3 regions of the Sporomusa termitida genome follow, and region 1 is predicted to be linked to each of the others. Evidence: riboswitches for the same ligand, from Rfam matches in the RefSeq annotation. Region 1 holds a riboswitch; each other region holds the start of a gene.
What was found. Region 1 has a riboswitch for cobalamin ahead of SPTER_RS01745 (FecCD family ABC transporter permease). Riboswitches for the same ligand answer to the same signal wherever they lie in the genome.
Positions count from the first base shown of each region.

Region 2: another riboswitch for cobalamin. It lies ahead of SPTER_RS05100 (TonB-dependent receptor plug domain-containing protein); the one in region 1 lies ahead of SPTER_RS01745 (FecCD family ABC transporter permease).
Region 3: another riboswitch for cobalamin. It lies ahead of cbiD (cobalt-precorrin-5B (C(1))-methyltransferase CbiD); the one in region 1 lies ahead of SPTER_RS01745 (FecCD family ABC transporter permease).

Region 1 is NZ_CP036259.1:384,726-390,253, reverse strand. Features, by position in the region: gene SPTER_RS01755 (efflux RND transporter periplasmic adaptor subunit) at 1-1,150, opposite strand, end outside; gene SPTER_RS01750 (ABC transporter ATP-binding protein) at 1,321-2,580, opposite strand; gene SPTER_RS01745 (FecCD family ABC transporter permease) at 2,588-3,616, opposite strand; cobalamin riboswitch at 4,029-4,209, opposite strand; gene SPTER_RS01740 (magnesium chelatase ATPase subunit I) at 4,312-5,346, opposite strand; gene SPTER_RS01735 (putative cobaltochelatase) at 5,365-5,528, opposite strand, start outside.
Region 2 is NZ_CP036259.1:1,136,910-1,142,437, reverse strand. Features, by position in the region: gene cobN (cobaltochelatase subunit CobN) at 1-1,128, opposite strand, end outside; gene SPTER_RS05105 (hypothetical protein) at 1,218-1,541, opposite strand; gene SPTER_RS05100 (TonB-dependent receptor plug domain-containing protein) at 1,610-3,496, opposite strand; cobalamin riboswitch at 3,662-3,838, opposite strand; gene SPTER_RS05095 (MerR family transcriptional regulator) at 4,283-5,119, shown strand; gene SPTER_RS05090 (glycosyl hydrolase family 18 protein) at 5,222-5,528, opposite strand, start outside.
Region 3 is NZ_CP036259.1:1,836,079-1,841,606, forward strand. Features, by position in the region: gene ldhH (L-lactate dehydrogenase (quinone) large subunit LdhH) at 1-1,628, opposite strand, end outside; gene SPTER_RS08280 (LutC/YkgG family protein) at 1,628-2,233, opposite strand; cobalamin riboswitch at 2,440-2,663, shown strand; gene cbiD (cobalt-precorrin-5B (C(1))-methyltransferase CbiD) at 2,905-3,993, shown strand; gene cbiE (precorrin-6y C5,15-methyltransferase (decarboxylating) subunit CbiE) at 3,978-4,604, shown strand; gene cbiT (precorrin-6Y C5,15-methyltransferase (decarboxylating) subunit CbiT) at 4,601-5,182, shown strand; gene cobM (precorrin-4 C(11)-methyltransferase) at 5,227-5,528, shown strand, end outside.

The DNA of each region.
Region 1 (5,528 bases):
TAAAATCATCATTGCGCTGGCCAGGTGTTACCAGGCGCTGTTCAACCTGGTTATTCTCCTTGATGACAAACAGATAATGCTTGCCGTTTTTTTGCAGCACGGCGTTTTTCGGCACAAACAGGGTATGAGGTTTGAGCATAATCGCTGCCTGGGCCTGGGCAAACATGCCGCTTTTTATTGCCCCGTCCGCTTGCGCCAGCAGGGACCTGACAGTGAATACCCGGGTGGTGCTGTCACTGGCCGGGCTAATATAAATAACGGTTCCGGGAAACCGCCGCCCCAGGGAGTCAATCATGAACTCCAGCTGCATACCGGGCCGGATATGGGCTGCATATTGCTCGGAAACCTGACAATCGATGTAAATCGTGCTGTTGTCAACGATGGTCAGTAGTTTCTGGCCTGCTGCGACAAATTCACCAGCCTCGACCTGCCTGTACCCGACAATACCGGCCCGGGGCGCCCGCAGCACCAGATCAGCACGTTGCTGTTCCAGCAGATTAAGACTGTATTCGGCCCTGGCCAGCGCGGCCTGTTTCGCGGCCAGCACCGCCGGCTGCCCACCGTCCATAACCTGCTCGCGTAAGGCGGCAAAGGCGGTCTGGGCATTAATCATTTGCTGCCTGGCGCCATCAAGCGCCTCGCGGGAAACTGCCCCTGTCCGGTACAACTCCTCATAACGCTGATAATTGGCCAGATTGCGCTGATAATCAGCATCAGCCTGTTGATAGCCGGCGTCATAAGCGGCTTTAGCCTCGGTGCCCTCAGCCCGGGCCTGCCTGATCACAGCTTCGGTCTGGGCAATTGACAGCAGGATGTCCTGCATATCCTGGACCGCTAACACCTGACCGGCAGCCACAACCTGCCCCAGCTCCACCCGGACCTGAGCAATACGGCCGGAATATTTTGCTGCTATATCCACCTGCGCCGCCGCTGCCGTCTGCCCGCTCAATAGCACTCTTGTCAGCATATCACGGGGTTCAACAGTCACCGCCGTCACCAGCGGCCTGACTACGCCGCCCCGGGCAGCATTCCGGGCAACATTGCCCTGGGAGTTAAAAAAGTGACCAATGCCGGCAAGAATTACCGCCGTCAGCGCAACTGCCGCCAATAACCACCGTTTTTTATTCGCCAGTATCTTTCGTATTGCCAAAATGTTCACTCCAGCAGCAGCTTTACCTCATAGGCTTTGTAAATCAACTGAACATTGTAATGCCGGTCCCATAATCAGTAAACGTTGCTTATATTACTTAATATATTCCTTGTCATGGAGCTTCCTTGACTCTGTTTGCATAAAATAGATAAAGAGGCTGCAGTTGCTGATTAAACAGTTTTTTCGTCCTCATGCAGGCTGTACATCTCATGATAGAAGGCAGAAGTGGACATGACCTTCACACCATGTTTAGCCAGCAATTGCCGGTATAGCGCGGCTGCCCTGCCGCCGGTATAATCGCGTCCGTCGATGGGGCTGTCTTCAAGAATAATTAATTTTTCCGCCTTCATCGCCGCGTCCAGATTACCGAGATTATTTTTGCCAACATGCAAACTGCATAATACCGTCACATCCGCCCGGGCCACAAGCTTGCCATTTGCAACGGCAGCGTCCGCATCGTTGTCGGCGAATGGTTTGGTAATTACGTAGTCTTCGGCAAAAATCCTGGCCGCTTCCGCATCGCTGTCCCCTTCGGCCACCACCCCCACGCTGACCTCGAAACCGGCGGTCGCCAGCCGCCGGATTACCGGACAGCCGCAGCCGCCGCCGGCAATTACGTGCACCCGCGGCAGCTGTTCGTTTTTGTTCCGGCGCAGGCCGGCAAACACCTCCACACTGCCGGTAACCGGGTTATGGACGACCTGCACCGGCAGTCCGTACGCCTGCGACAAATGCTCCCTTGTCAGCACCGCGGTGGGCGGACCGTCAGCCAGCAAGCCGCCCCGGCCAATCAACAGCAGCCGCGAGCAAAAACGGGCGGCCGCACTTAGATCATGCACCACCAGCAATATGGTTTTGCCCTGATGGCAAAGGCGCTGACAAAACCGGAATATCTCTTCCTGATACACAACATCCAGGCCGGTCATCGGCTCGTCCAGGAACAGGATCGGGGTCTGCTGAGCCAAAACCTTAGCCAGCAGCACCCGCTGCTTCTGACCGCCGGATATGTTGGCCAGCGGGGTATCGGCCAGGCTGAGCACATCCGTATACTCCATACTTTCGCGAATGATTTTTTCATCTTCCGGGCTTTCGCCCTGCCACCAGGAGAGATAGGGATAGCGGCCGGCGGCAACAACCTCTTTGCTGGTGTAGCCGAAGCCAATCTCGACTGCCTGCTGCAAAAAAGCAACTTGCTTGGCCAGTGCCTTCTCGGGGATAGTCCCCACTTCCCGGCCCAACAGCTCTACCCGGCCCCCTTGGCGGGGCAGCAGCCCCCGCATGGTCCGCAGCAGGGTGCTTTTACCCGCGCCGTTGGCACCAATAATACCAATCAGCTCTCCCTGTCCGGCAGAGAAGGATATGTCCTGCAACACAATTTTTTTCTCGTAGCCGGCACGTAAGGCCTGCACATTGACAATAGCACGCTTCATAGCCCCATTACTCCTTTCGCTGCGACCGGCGCAGTAAATATAGAAAATACGGGGCTCCCAACAATGCGGTGATGATACCGACGCGAATCTCGATAACGCCGAACAGGCTGCGCCCCAGCGTATCGCAGGCGACAAGAAAAGTGCCGCCGGCCAAAGTACACGCCGGCAGCAGCTGCCGGTGGTCGGGTCCGACAATAAACCGCATCATGTGGGGGATCACCAGCCCGACGAAACCAATGCTGCCGCTGATACAGACCGCCGCGGCGGTGGCCGTAGCCGCTAGCCCGAGAAAAATCAAGCGGTAGCGGATGACATGGAGGCCGACACTGCGGGCCTCGGTTTCCCCCAGGGCCAGAATATTCAAATGCCGGGCCATAAGAAATAAAATAATAACAGCGGCCAGGATGGGACCGATAGCCAGGGTAATATGCTCCCACCGCCGGTAGTCCAATCCGCCGACGATCCAGAACAGATATTCCCGCAGCCGCTGCTCGTTCAAGACCATCAGCACCGCGTTCGTCAGGGCACCGGTAAAAGAATTGACCGCGACCCCGGCCAGCAGCAGAACCATGACCGGAATCCGGCCCTGCCGGACGGCCAGCAGCAGAATAATGGCTAACGCCAAAACAGCGCCGATCACGGCAAACAGGGGCATCACATATAAGCTTACTCCCGTAATTCCCAGGGCAATGGCAATAACGGCCCCCAGGGACGCCCCGCTGGACAGGCCGATTATGCCCGGCTCCGCCAGGGGATTGGAAAAAATCCCCTGCATAACGGCCCCGGCCACGGCCAGCGCGGCGCCAACCAGCAAGCCGGCAATAATCCGGGGCAGTCTGATATGCCAGATCACAGCATAGGCCTCAGCCTGCTTTGTGTAATCACCGCTTCTAAAATCGGTGCCGCCGGCCACAATAGCCGAGTAGACCGTGCCGGGCGAGTAAAAAGTCTGGCCAAAACAGAGGCTGCCTACAGCAGTGAGGATACAAACAGCCACTAACAGGCTCCATTTGGTTCGGTTACTCCATTTATTCATTAACATACTCCTTTATCTACAGGTGCACAATTCGCCGCCACGGTCCATTGTGATTAGCCTTCCGGTAGCAAATGATCCAATCCAAGCGGGTATGGCAGCACAGATGCCGGCTCCTCTAGCTTACCCCGGACAATTTTACTATATAGGAAAGCCAATAAAGCTTAGTCGTCTTTGTTGGCTTTCCTATAAGCCCGGCCACAGGCTAGCCTGTACACAAGTTTGGCGAACCGGGTACTCTGGTTGCACCTGATTCGCCAGCACCTTATCTAGAAAAACGCGCGAACAAAAAACCTCTCCGCTGCATGCGAAGAGGTTAATATCATACAATACAGAACTGCCACTATCGCCGGACGTACAACCCAACCGGAAACAACGTGTTCCTTAAATCCCCTCCTCATCGCTCGTGAGTAAAACGGTGATTGACAGACAGGCAGTTCTCCTGGCTTTGTTCATTGCTCCTCCAAACCTTCCCAAAACCCAATTGTTTCAGTGGCATATCTTGGATTCGCTCCCATTACAGTGGCGGGACCGCGCCGGTGTTGCACCGTTCTTCCCTATTAAGCCCTATTGGCACCTGACTTATTTATTCAATTTTCGATGAAATATTTTCTTTAATTGGTATAAATATATAATTTATCTCGAACTGTGTCAATAGTTTTCGCTGCTGTCTACTTGCTGCCGTACATAAAAGAATATCAAATTTTACTCATAATCTGTTGCAGCTTCCGCTGCTCAGTGCCGACTTCCTGGAATGGTTTGCGGCGCATACGGTGCATGAGCGCCAATTCACTAACTTCCGCCACATGCTCTACGCTGACCTGATTACTGCCGTACCAGGCAGCCAGGGCCTTAGCCGCCTTAAGCATTACCAGATCGGCCCGGTGGCCGTCCACACCGACCTCAATTGCGGTGCCGGCAATCTTATACAGGATATTGTCATCAACGCGCACAGCCGGCAGCAATTGTTGGGCAGCTGCAATCTGGTCTTTGAGGCGTATTTGCGCGGCTTCCCAGCCGGCGGTAAAAGCTGCCGGATTCTCTTCAAAGGCGGCACGCCGTTTAATCACTTCAACGCGCTGAGCGGCATCATAAATACCGGCAATTGTCACACAGAGCCCAAACCGGTCCAGCAGTTGCGGCCGCAGTTCGCCCTCTTCCGGATTCATCGTTCCCACCAGAATAAATTGCGCCGGGTGAGAAAAGGACACGCCCTCACGTTCCACTGTATTTATGCCCATGGCGGCTGCGTCCAGCAGCACATCGACGATATGGTCATCCAGCAGGTTGACCTCATCTACATATAAAATGCCGCGATTGGCCTCAGCCAGCACCCCCGGCTCAAATTTTTTCTCGCCACTTTTGATGGCCTGCTCAATATCCAGGGTGCCAACAACGCGGTCTTCGGTCGCCGATACCGGCAGATTAACCACCCGCATCGGCCGGTGCCGGCGGGGCAAAGCCTCCCCTGCAGCCTGACGCTGCCGGCAATACGGACAGTAGGCCTGAACATTGTCGGGATCGCAACTATACGGGCAGCCGGCGACGACTGCAATTTCCGGCAGAAGTTCGCCAAGGGCCCGCACTGCTGTCGATTTAGCGGTGCCCTTTTCTCCCCGGATAAGCAGGCCGGAAAGCCGGGGATTAATGACATTCAGGATCAGGCCGTTTTTCATAATGGTTTGTCCCACAATGGCGGCAAACGGATACTGCTGCAGCTTATGGTTATTCATAATATCCTCCTTGTATCGTTAAGTAGCCAGTTGCCCGCGGACAAGACCCGCAAGGCTGTCGGTTTTAAGCTGCTCAACAGTATAGCACTTGGCACCCATGCTTGCCGCTAACTCCTGAGCGATGCCCAGTGACAGCAGATCTTTTTTCTCGGTGTCGATCACCAGACAGGTGATATCCAGCT
Region 2 (5,528 bases), 750 kb from region 1:
GGCCGCACTGCCAATATTGGAGTTTAACGGCGGATAATTGTGAAATATAATGGCGACCTTTTTTTCCGCATTCGGTTTAGAGCGTAAACGGGCCCATTTTTCCGCCTTCCGTACCAGCAGCGAGATTCGCTCGGGCATGGGTACATAGGCAGCAAGTCCCCGGTCATTCTGTTCTTTAGCCGCAATGGGTACGGAATGAATAATGCCGTCAAATTCCGGCAAACTCACACTGACCGAAATGTCCATCGGCGTCATGCCGGCGGTGCTCCCCGCCCAGTCCTCATAAGCATTACTCAGGGTATAGGCCTGTAACAGCGGTACATTTAACCTTTGGATCGCCGCCAGCTCTAAGGCCTGGGTTGTTGTTAAAGAAAACTTTATACAGTTTATTAATACATCGATCACAACCCGGCCGTCTTCATAAAAATATTTCTCGAACGCCGCCTGGGCTCCCGGGGCATTAACCTCCGGATTAGGCTGGCCGTTGGTAAATACAAGGACGGCATTCATATTGCTTGTTTCTATTTCCTGAATTATTGCCTTTTGATAGGCTAAATCACCTAAAATCCACTCATCACGATAAAAAACCAGGCCAATGGTCGGACGCCCGGCCTGACAAAAGTCCTGTTTGTATTGCTTGAAATCTTGATAGACTGCTGGGGCCTGCGGATGATAGATGCCATTCCAGGGCAATAGGCAGGGTTCTTTAAACGTATAGGCGCCTCCGCAAAATTCACAGCTCATCCACAAAATACAGTTATAAAAATTGTCAATGCCGCCATAAGCAAAATACTGGCGCAGCAAAGCTTCCTGGCTCTGGGTAACACCATATTGCACGACATCATCACCGGCATCTTCCACCAAAAAAAGATGCCGGATTTGATCTTGCTGCATAAACGCTGAGGCATTTTGCAAAAACCGGCAGTCCAGCCCGGTTCCCATCCAGCGAAAGATGATTATATCGGCAGCCGCCAGCCGGCCTTGCCATTCTTCACCCCAGGGTGTCGAGTCCTGAATCATTTTACTGCTGCATAGGATCTCCGGCTGTTGTTTTGTTAGCATTTTGCCGGCCTGGTTCCATAAATAAAGTTGGCGATCAATGTTTGTTAAAAATAAAATTTTGCCCATTTTTCACACCTCCCCAATTTACCATATACCATTGCTACGTTTCTTTATGAACAGCAAAACCACCCGGTAAGGGTGGTTTTGGGTCATTGCTAATGATGCCCCTGACCGGTAGTCTGCGCAGTGATAATATTCCTGAATAGACTATGAGCCTCTGCCGGAGTTTTGCCGTTCTCTATTGCCTTCCGGGCATGCATCAGGGCCGAACGATATTTTTGGTGGGCCTCGTCTTGCGGGAGGTCTGCCAAATTTTTCAGGTCAGCATTCATTACTTTACGAAAAATCTCATGAATTTCCCCGGCGGATTTCCCGGCCGCTTTGGCAGATTGAGCATGCTTTTTTGCACTTTCATAACGTAATTTTGCATGGGGCTCACTGGGAATCTCATATTGAGGATGGTTTTTTTCCAAACTCATGCTTTTACCTCATTTCCAAATGTAGTTTTTTCCATTCTACGCTATATAGCGGTCATACAGTCAATAGCTTAGAATGTATACTCCATACCGACGCGGATATTCCGGCCCGGGGCGCTCCACCATTGTCCAGCCGGGGTTGAGCTCCAGTAATAACGGGCATTGGAGTGCTCTGCATAAAATTTATCAAAGATATTATTTATTTTTACAAAGGCTTTAACGGCTTTGCCGGCCTGGTAATTGACCCCGATATCCCAGACCCAGTAGGTGTTGGCCGGGAAAAAATCGTCCACGGCGTCAGCAGTTTGGGGACCGGGCCTGTCAATAATGCCTTTGCCGACGAGCGAAACGTCTAATTTGCCGGCACTGTAATCAGTGCCCACATTCCAGGCCCCTTTGGGTATATAGCCGTCCACATTGGCCGCCCTTTGTTGTGTCGCCTCCACATTGGTATGGGTATAGCCGACAAAAGCACTGACAGCGCTGGAAAATTGCTTGCGGAGCTGAATATCCCAGCCGTCGGCCTTCTCATCGCCAACATTAGTGTACCGGGGATAAACATAGCCGATCCGGTTTTTCGAATCCCGTTTAAAAATATGGGCCGACGCCACCAAGGTATCATCAAGCCGGTGGTTAATGCCGACTTCGGACGTATGGCCCGTTTCCGGCTTAATGTTCGGATTGCCGTAGCTGGTATTATATAAATGCGTTGGCGACGGCGGAATAAAATACTCACTGCGCCCCAGGTACATATTGGTTTTATCGCTGAATTTATAGCCCAGATTGATACTGGGGGTAGTATGACTGCCAAAGCCGGAGTTATTGTCATACCGCAAGCCGCCGGTCAGTTTCCACTGGCCGGTAATCTTCCATTCATCCTGCAGATACAGGGCCCGGTTCGTTAATTTTATCCCGTTAAAGGAAATTACCTTGTCTTCAGCAAACTCAAAACCGGTTGTCACCAGATGCGTGTCGGCCAAGTTTTTGGTAAACTGATCGGAAATCCTCATGGTCTTAACCTTGGTTGCATAAAAAGCGCCGCTGTCCAGTTGATACAAATCATCGTACATATTTATGCCGACTGCGAATTGATTGGTCGTGTTCTCGTCCAAACGGGTATTATAAATCACCCGGCCATTATAATTATCGGTTGTCCCCGTTTTAAACCGGCTGTCCCACAGGGACTGAAATTTGTAATCGGCCTTATAGGCATCATAGGTAAAGGTCAGATCCGACTTCTCGCCGAAATCTTTGGTGATTTTGACGCCTGTCATATCGGCATTCAAAGCGGCCGGAACCGTAAGGCCGCGGCCATCTTTAAAATCGCCAAGCAGGGCTTTCTTGGCAATTACCCGCCAGCCCCAGTCCCCCTGCCGCTCTTCATGCATAAACGAATAATTCTCGCCATTGTAGCTGCCGCCCTCCAGCTTTACTTTCGAGCTGTTGCCCTCAATTTTTTGGGTGATGATATTGATAACCCCGCCTTTGGCGTCAGATCCGTACAAGGTGGAAGCAGAACCCTTCAGCACCTCAATGCGGTCAATATTATCCAGGTTGGCAAACATCGAGGGCGAAAACTTGGCCCCGGCCGAATTAACCTTAACCCCGTCAATTAACACAACAACCTCGTCGGCGCCATTAATTTTCATGCCATTACTGCCATAATACCCGGCTAAACTGTAGTTGTTGACAATAACCCCAGGCACTTCCCGCAAAGCCTCCGACAGATTGGCATAATGATTTCTTTCAATCTCCTTACTCGTAATTACCGTAATATTGGCATTGGCATCAAACTCCTTTACCGGTGTCCGCGTCGCTGTAATGACTACCTCATCGAAAAAATAGGTTTTCATCTCTTCAGCCTGCACCGTGCCCTGCCCGAGGCAGCCGGCCGAGAGTGTTAGGGCCGAAACTATTGCCAGTCTCATCGCTTTTTTCCGGGACACATTTCTTGTCATCAACAAAACCCCTTACTCTTCTCATGTTATCTATGTAAAAAAACCTTTCTTCCGCGCTGAAGAAAGGTTTTAAGGTACTGTCGGCAGGTCTGGTTTTGCGCACGCAAAGACATGGCAAATAACACTTGTCAGTACCCTGAATTACCGTCCTATCACTCGTAGGCTGTTGGTAAATAAAAACAGGCAGTTCTCCTGGCTCCGGATCATTGCTCAGCCACGTCTTCCCAAGCTGACCTTCAGTGACATGTTGTGGCATCGCTCCCCGTTACAGTGGCGGGACCGCATCGGCGTTGCACCGATTTACCTATTAAGCCTTTCGGCACCTGTTTTCACACTATTAAATTAATCTGCGTAAAGCATATGTCAACTAATAAGGTAAACTATATACCGGTTATATAGTCAAGTCTTTTATAAACCTGACATTACCGCCTCAGTCACAACAGGCTAATTAGTGGCTTCTGTCAAGTCCGGGAGACGCCGGCAGCAGCCGCCTGTGCCTTAGGATAAAGATTTTCCATATTCCCCGGACATAACATTCACTGTTTATAATTCTGGCAGGATAAAAATAAGCTGCCCTGCGGAGACGCTGAGCTGGCTGAAGGTTAAATCAGCCGCTATATACCGGTCATACGGTTTCAAGCTCCCCGCCTGAAGCGCAACCGAATTATTCGGTTTATTCTTGACACACCCCGCTTTATCAATAATAATGATTACAACATTAAGCTGCACGCACTTACGGCATTGTTTAAGACCGGTACATTATTTGATATAGGAGAAATACGGAATATGGCAAATGACAAAGAGAATTACATTACCGCCGGCGAACTGGCGGCGCTCTATGGTATCCCCAAACAAACATTATTGTATTATGACAAAAATGAATTACTGATTCCGGCCTTTGTAAACCAGCACGGCTATCGCTATTATTCCGTTTCTCAATACCTTGTACTGGAAATTATTCTCAATATGCGCAAGCTAAATATTCCTATTCAGGCTATCAAAAATTATCTCCAGCACCGCAGCCTGGAGAATTTCGAGCAGCTGCTGCTGGATAAAGACAAAGAATGCGATAAGCTAATCGAAGAAACCACTAAAATTAAAAACAGTTTACAGTTGTCATTAAAAACAATAGCTAAAATCCGCCAAACCCTGTTTGATCAAATTCAATTAAATTATCAGCCGGAAAAAACTTTATTTGTCAGCGAATTGCTAACAGAAGGGGTGTCTGTGCGGGAACGGATCAGGATTTTATCCCGCCACAATCAAACCGCCGTCTCCAAAAAACACTTCAAGGAATTTACTACCGGCTGGATTATCGATAAAAATGAGTTTCTGGCCGGAAAGTTTAATAAAACCATCCAGTATTTCACACCGGTTGCCCATACTGCCGCCAAAAAGCACTGCTGCGTCCGGCCGGCAGGCTTATATCTGACAATGCGCTTCCGGGGAACCTATTATCAAGAGGCACCAACAGTATATAAAAAAATAATGGACTTCATTGCCCTTAACCGCCTGACAATTATGAGCAATATCTATCTTCTCCCCTTGAAAAATCATTGGCTTACCCAGGATACAAGCGCCTATATCAACCAAATCTCTTTTCAGGTTGCTTATCCGTCTTAAAGCAGCTGCCGTGAACTCAACTGGCGGCCTATTAGCCTGATTAATGACCAAAAGGCCTGCCGGCCCAAATCACCGGCAGGCCTTTGGCGCTGCCTGAGGTTTTTATTTAAGTTTATTAACAGCCACGTTACCGCCCAAACGCCACAGGCTGATATTATTTATCCCCTGCTCTTGCGCAACCGCAAGCCAATAATTTAATGTTTTGACATCAGCATACCATACCTGATAGGAAATGCCGTTATCCTGATAAGAATAAACCAGGCACTGGCTTTCGTCATCCCTTAATGGCTCCGCCTCATAAACCGCGGCCAGGGTTTTGGCCTCGATTTCCGTCAGAAACCGCTTTTCCCCGTTATCGCTCCACAGGCAGCCGCCTGTGGACAAGGCCAATGATTTTTCCCCAGGCAAA
Region 3 (5,528 bases), 1.5 Mb from region 1:
AAGACCTCAATGTTCTTGCGGGCAATTCGTTTGGCTGTTTCCCGGTCGCCCATACCCAGGACCGGTTTACCGCAGCAGCTTTGCTCCTCGGGAAACACAATCTCCATGTTCAGGTTCTGGAGCACCTTATACACGGCTTCACCGGTTTCCGGAAAAATAAAATCAATGTTGCAGCCGCTGAAAAAAGCAATCCGTTTGGCCGGTTTATCTATTGTTTTTGTTACTTTGGCCACCCGGTCACGGAAGGGAGAATCAGCGACCGCCGGCAGGCTGCGGTCTTTGGCCATGCCGGCCAGAAACAGAGGCAGATGGCGGATTAAGCGGCCGGACTGGAAGGGTTTCTGCCCAATGGCGGCCAGGCGCAGCAGGGTGTGAAAAACCTTGCGGTTGGCGAGGACGTTCTCAAATACCGCTTTAACGCCGAACGGCAGCCCATGTTCCCGGACGGCTTTAGCCCGGAGCTCCTCGATGAGATGGGGGATGTCAATCTTGCCGGGGCATATCTCGACACATTTGCGGCAGCCGATACATAACTCATTGATTTTTTCAAAGTCCCCCATGCTGTTGAGGAAGGCCGTCAGGATGGCGCCGATGCCGCCGGCATAAATGTGACCGTACACATGGCCGCCTACCAGCGTATATACAGGACAAACGTTCAGGCACGAGGCACAGCGGACGCATTGGTAGATTTCTTTGAATTTGTCATCACGGGCTGCTTTTAAGCGGCCATTATCAAAAAGGATTATATGAAGCTCCTTTTCCTGTTCAACCCATTTGCCAGCCTGTTTAACCATTACCGGGGTAACGCCTGAAGTCATGGTCATATAGCTGGTCATCAACTGGCCGGTGGCGTTGCGCGGCAGGGTGCGCAGGATTGGTGCGGCGTCTTTGATTGTGGGGATCAGCTTTTCATAACCAATGATAACAACATGAATACGGGGCAGGGTAGTTACCAGGCGGGCATTGCCTTCATTGGTTACCAGGCCGATAGCCCCATTTTCGGCGATGCCGAAGTTTGCCCCGGAAATGCCCATATCGGCCTGAAGGAATTCACTTCTGAGGGCTGTACGGGCTGCCTGGACCATAAAGGGAATATCAGTGGGAATTTCCTGTTTCAGTTCCCGGGAAAAATAATCGGCAATCTGCTCCCGGTTTAAATGGATGGCCGGCATGACCATATGGGAGGGCTTGTGGCCGGCCAGGGAGATAATCCACTCGCCCAGGTCGGTTTCCTTTACATGCAGTCCGGCCGCCTCCAGGTCATGGTTAAGGTGAATCTCCTCGGAGGCCATGGATTTGGATTTGACAATCCGCTTTACGTTTTTTTCCTGACAGAGATTGATAAGATATTTTTTCAGGGCCTCACCATCATGGGCCCGGAATACTTTGGCGCCGCGGCTGGTTGCTTCGGCTTCAAATTTAGCAGCCAGGTTGTCAATGTCGGCAACAGTCCCCATCTTCATTTGCCGGACCTGCTCACGGAGGGCTTCGACATCGGCTACATTCTCATAAGCCTTGGCCCGGGAGACGGGGTAGGCCTCGGCAAAACGGCCTAAGGCGCCGCGCAATACATCATCGTTCAGTTTCTCTTCTATTTCATTTTTTATATTCCGGTTGTTCGTATTCATTAATAATTACCTCCGTTAACTTCTTCATCAACGGCAATAATGATAAAACGGCTGGGACCATGTACGCCGATTGTCAGCACGCGTTCAATGTCGGCAGTGCGGCTGGGACCGGTAATGAAACTAATATAACCACGGTCATATACCCTGGAGATTACCTCCATGGCTTCCGTTACGCCAGGCACAACATGACCACTGTTCATAAAAACAACATGAACAGGAGGCAGCATGGAGACCAGGCGGCTTTCAAAGGCCATGGCATCCTGGCAGACGCTGCCTGATTCAGCGATGGCAAATTCCACCGCCGAGATGCCAATGTCAGCGCTCTCCGCATGCTCGGCAATGTCGGCCTGGTCGGTGTACAGAGCAACACCAAGTCCGGCCAGGGCGGCATTGATGCCGGCTGCCTGCTGCAGCGGGCTGTTAACAGCTACAATCTTGCGGGCATTAGTGTACTTTACAAGGCTGGTAACGACTTCAGTAGCGTCGGCCGCTGTTTTGACCCGGAAAACCTCAGCGGCTGCATTTTTGGCTCTTGCTTCAAACTCTGAGAACAGGCTGAAGCCGTCGGCATAGGCTGTAAGCGCTGGTTGCCAATGCTCACTCACTTTTTTCAAACTCTCCACTCCCCCATAATTAAGATTAAATATTTGGTATGATGGTCTGACCAGTGTAACATTCCGCATTAGTATAAAAAAATCCTGTTTGAATTCGCAAAAAATTGCATAATTTTTGTAATTAAGAGGCTAACTATTAAAATTCATAATTATTCGACCGACCGGCAGGAAAAATACTTAACAATAGGGAATTAATCTAAAATAATAATTTGATAGGTGTAGGGAACGGGTGCTTCACGCTTAATAGGGAAGTCCGGTGCAATACCGGCACGGTCCCGCCACTGTATTGGGGATGCTGCTTAATTTGTGCCACTGGGAAACCGGGAAGGCGAGTAGTCCGTCAAGTCTAGCTTGGGCTTGGTGGACTACTAAGGTCGCGATGAACCAGAGTCAGAAGACCTGCCTGTTCCGGCACATGCCGCTATATTTCATCTCCCTCAAAACCAAGGATAGTTTGCGCAGCTTTTCCCGCCCTGCTGCGTTGTCGCCGCCTTACCTATGGCCGATATGCAAGGCCCGTGCAAACGATTCCACGGTTTTAAAAAGATGAAGTACTGGGACCTACGGAAGATAGGCAGGTGTGGGTACAATAATCAGGCAAAAAAAATCTTGTTTGGTATTTACCCCCTGCTCAAGGGGGTTTTTTATTGTCTGACAAACCGATGCGCAAGGGGATTACTACAGGAACCTGTGCGGCTGCCGCCGCTAAAGCTGCGATAATGGCCTGGAAAGGGCAGCCTGTGGCCGCAGTTGAGGTAATTTCACCGCAGGGGGTGGCGCTGGTAGCGCCAGTGGCCGGCAGCTATGCAATTGCCGGCGGTGGTACGGCCTGGGTTATTAAAGACGCCGGTGATGACCCGGATATTACCAACGGGGTAAAAATTGTAGCTGAAATTATGATAAGCGGTGAGCCAGGCGTAATGATTAAAGCCGGTGAAGGAGTCGGGACAGTGACCAAGCCGGGGCTAGCGATGCCTGTGGGTGAGCCGGCGGTGAATCCCGGGCCGCGGGCTATGATTAGCCGGGCTGTTGAGGAGTGCCTGCCGCCGGGCATGGGCGCGGTCGTGACGATCTCTGTACCCGGCGGGGAAAAACTGGCTACCAGAACGCTGAATCCAATCCTCGGGATTGTTGGCGGTTTATCCATTATCGGCACTACCGGTATTGTTGAACCGATGTCAGAAGAAGCGTTTAAGAATTCGCTTGTGCCGCAAATCAGTGTGGTACAGGCCTTGGGATATAATGAGATCGTATTTGCCCCGGGAAAAATTGGCCAGGATATCGCAATCAACCGCTATGGTATCCCGGCCGCCGCTGTTGTTCAGACCAGCAACTTTATCGGGCATATGCTGGAGCATGCCGTTAAATATGGCATGCGCCGGGTGCTTTTATTCGGTCATCTCGGAAAAATAGTCAAAGTATCGGCTGGCATATTTCATACCCATAACCGGATGGCTGACGCCAGACTGGAAACGCTGGCCGCCTATCTGGCCGCCGGCGGCGCGCCTCAGGCCGCAGTTGAGGAGGTTTTGGCCTCCACTACGACCGAGGCTGTCATGCCGATTATTGCCCGTTATGATATGACGGCTGTGTACAAGGTGTTGGCTGAGCGGGCCAGTGCCCGGGCCGAGCGGTATGTGTTCGGCGATTTGGCCGTGGGGACAGTGATTGTCACACTGAAGGGCGAGATACTGGGGCTTGATCAGACAGCCAGGGAAATTGGAGGCCATTTAGGATGGAACATCAGATAGTAGTTGTGGGCATTGGCCCTGGTTCGCCTGATTATGTGCTGCCTATCGCGAGCCGGATTATTGCCGGGGCGAAGGTTTTGGTGGGCAGTCAGCGGGCGCTTGACACATTTGGCTCAGCCAACCAGGTTAGCCGGATTATAGATAAAGATATTCAGGGCGTGCTTGACTTTATCGGGCAGCAGCTTACTTGTCAGGATGTAATTGTGCTGGTGTCGGGAGATCCCGGGTTTTACAGTATGCTGACTGCGCTCAGGAGCCGGTTCGCGCCTGCGCGTATCCGGGTTATCCCCGGCATCAGCTCGGTGCAGCTGGCGTTTGCCCGTCTTGCCGAAGTCTGGCAGGATGCGGCCTTGCTTAGTATGCATGGCCGCAAGGCGGCTGATGAGCTGCTTAAATTCAGGCCGGGCTATAAACTGGGTATTTTAACCGATCCTCAGCATAATCCTGGCCATATTGCCCGCATTTTGTTAGCGCAGGGGTGGCCGGAAACGGCGTGTGTCTGGCTGTGCACCAATTTGTCTTATGATAATGAAGAGGTAGCGGCGCTGACTTTAGCCGAGACGGTGGCTACACCCGGTTTTGAACATAGTGTAATGGTGGTGAAGGCATGAACCATAAGCTGGGAATTCCCGACAGCGAGTTTATCCGGGGCGGTATCCCGATGACCAAGCAGGAAATCAGGATATTGACCCTGGCGAAAGCGGGGATTGGTGCTGCTGATACTGTTATTGACATTGGTGCCGGTACCGGCTCTTTGTCAGTCGAGGCGGCTTTGCTGGCCAGCCGGGGCCGGGTAATTGCCATTGAGCGGGAACCGGAAGGTGTTGATCTAATTAAGGTTAATGCCGCTAAATTTCAGGCTGCCAATGTTGAAGTCATATTAGGTGCTGCCCCGGAAGCGCTGGCCGGGCTGCCGGCGGCTGACGTAATTTTAATTGGCGGCAGCGGCGGCAGGCTGCCTGAGATTCTCAGCGGTGCCGACCGTTTGCTTAAGCCGGGCGGCAGAATAATTATAACGGCGGTTACGGTGGAGACGTTAGCAGCTGCCCTTGGCAGCATGCGGCAACGGACTGAGTACAATGTTGAAGCCTGCTGTATTCAGGTTACCCGTCTCCAGCAGGCTGGTGCCAGCAATATGTTTAAAGCACTTAATCCGATTTATATAATTGCCTGTGGTAAAAACGGGTAGCTGTCGAAGCAATGAACAGGGAAGAAGAAGGGAGCACAAGTGAAATGAATGTATTTTTTGTAGGAGCCGGACCGGGCGACCCTGAGCTCATAACCGTGAAAGGGCAGCGTCTTTTAGGTCAGGCGGATATTATTATCTATGCCGGTTCGCTGGTAAACCCGGCGCTGTTATCGTTGGCCAAAAATGGGGCTGTGATTTATAATAGCGCTTCCATGACCCTGGCTGAAGTTATTGCCGTGATGACGGCGGGGGTTAAGGACAACAAGCTGGTGGTCAGGCTTCATACCGGTGACCCCAGCATCTATGGCGCCATCCAGGAACAAATGGATGCGCTGGCGGCCCAAAA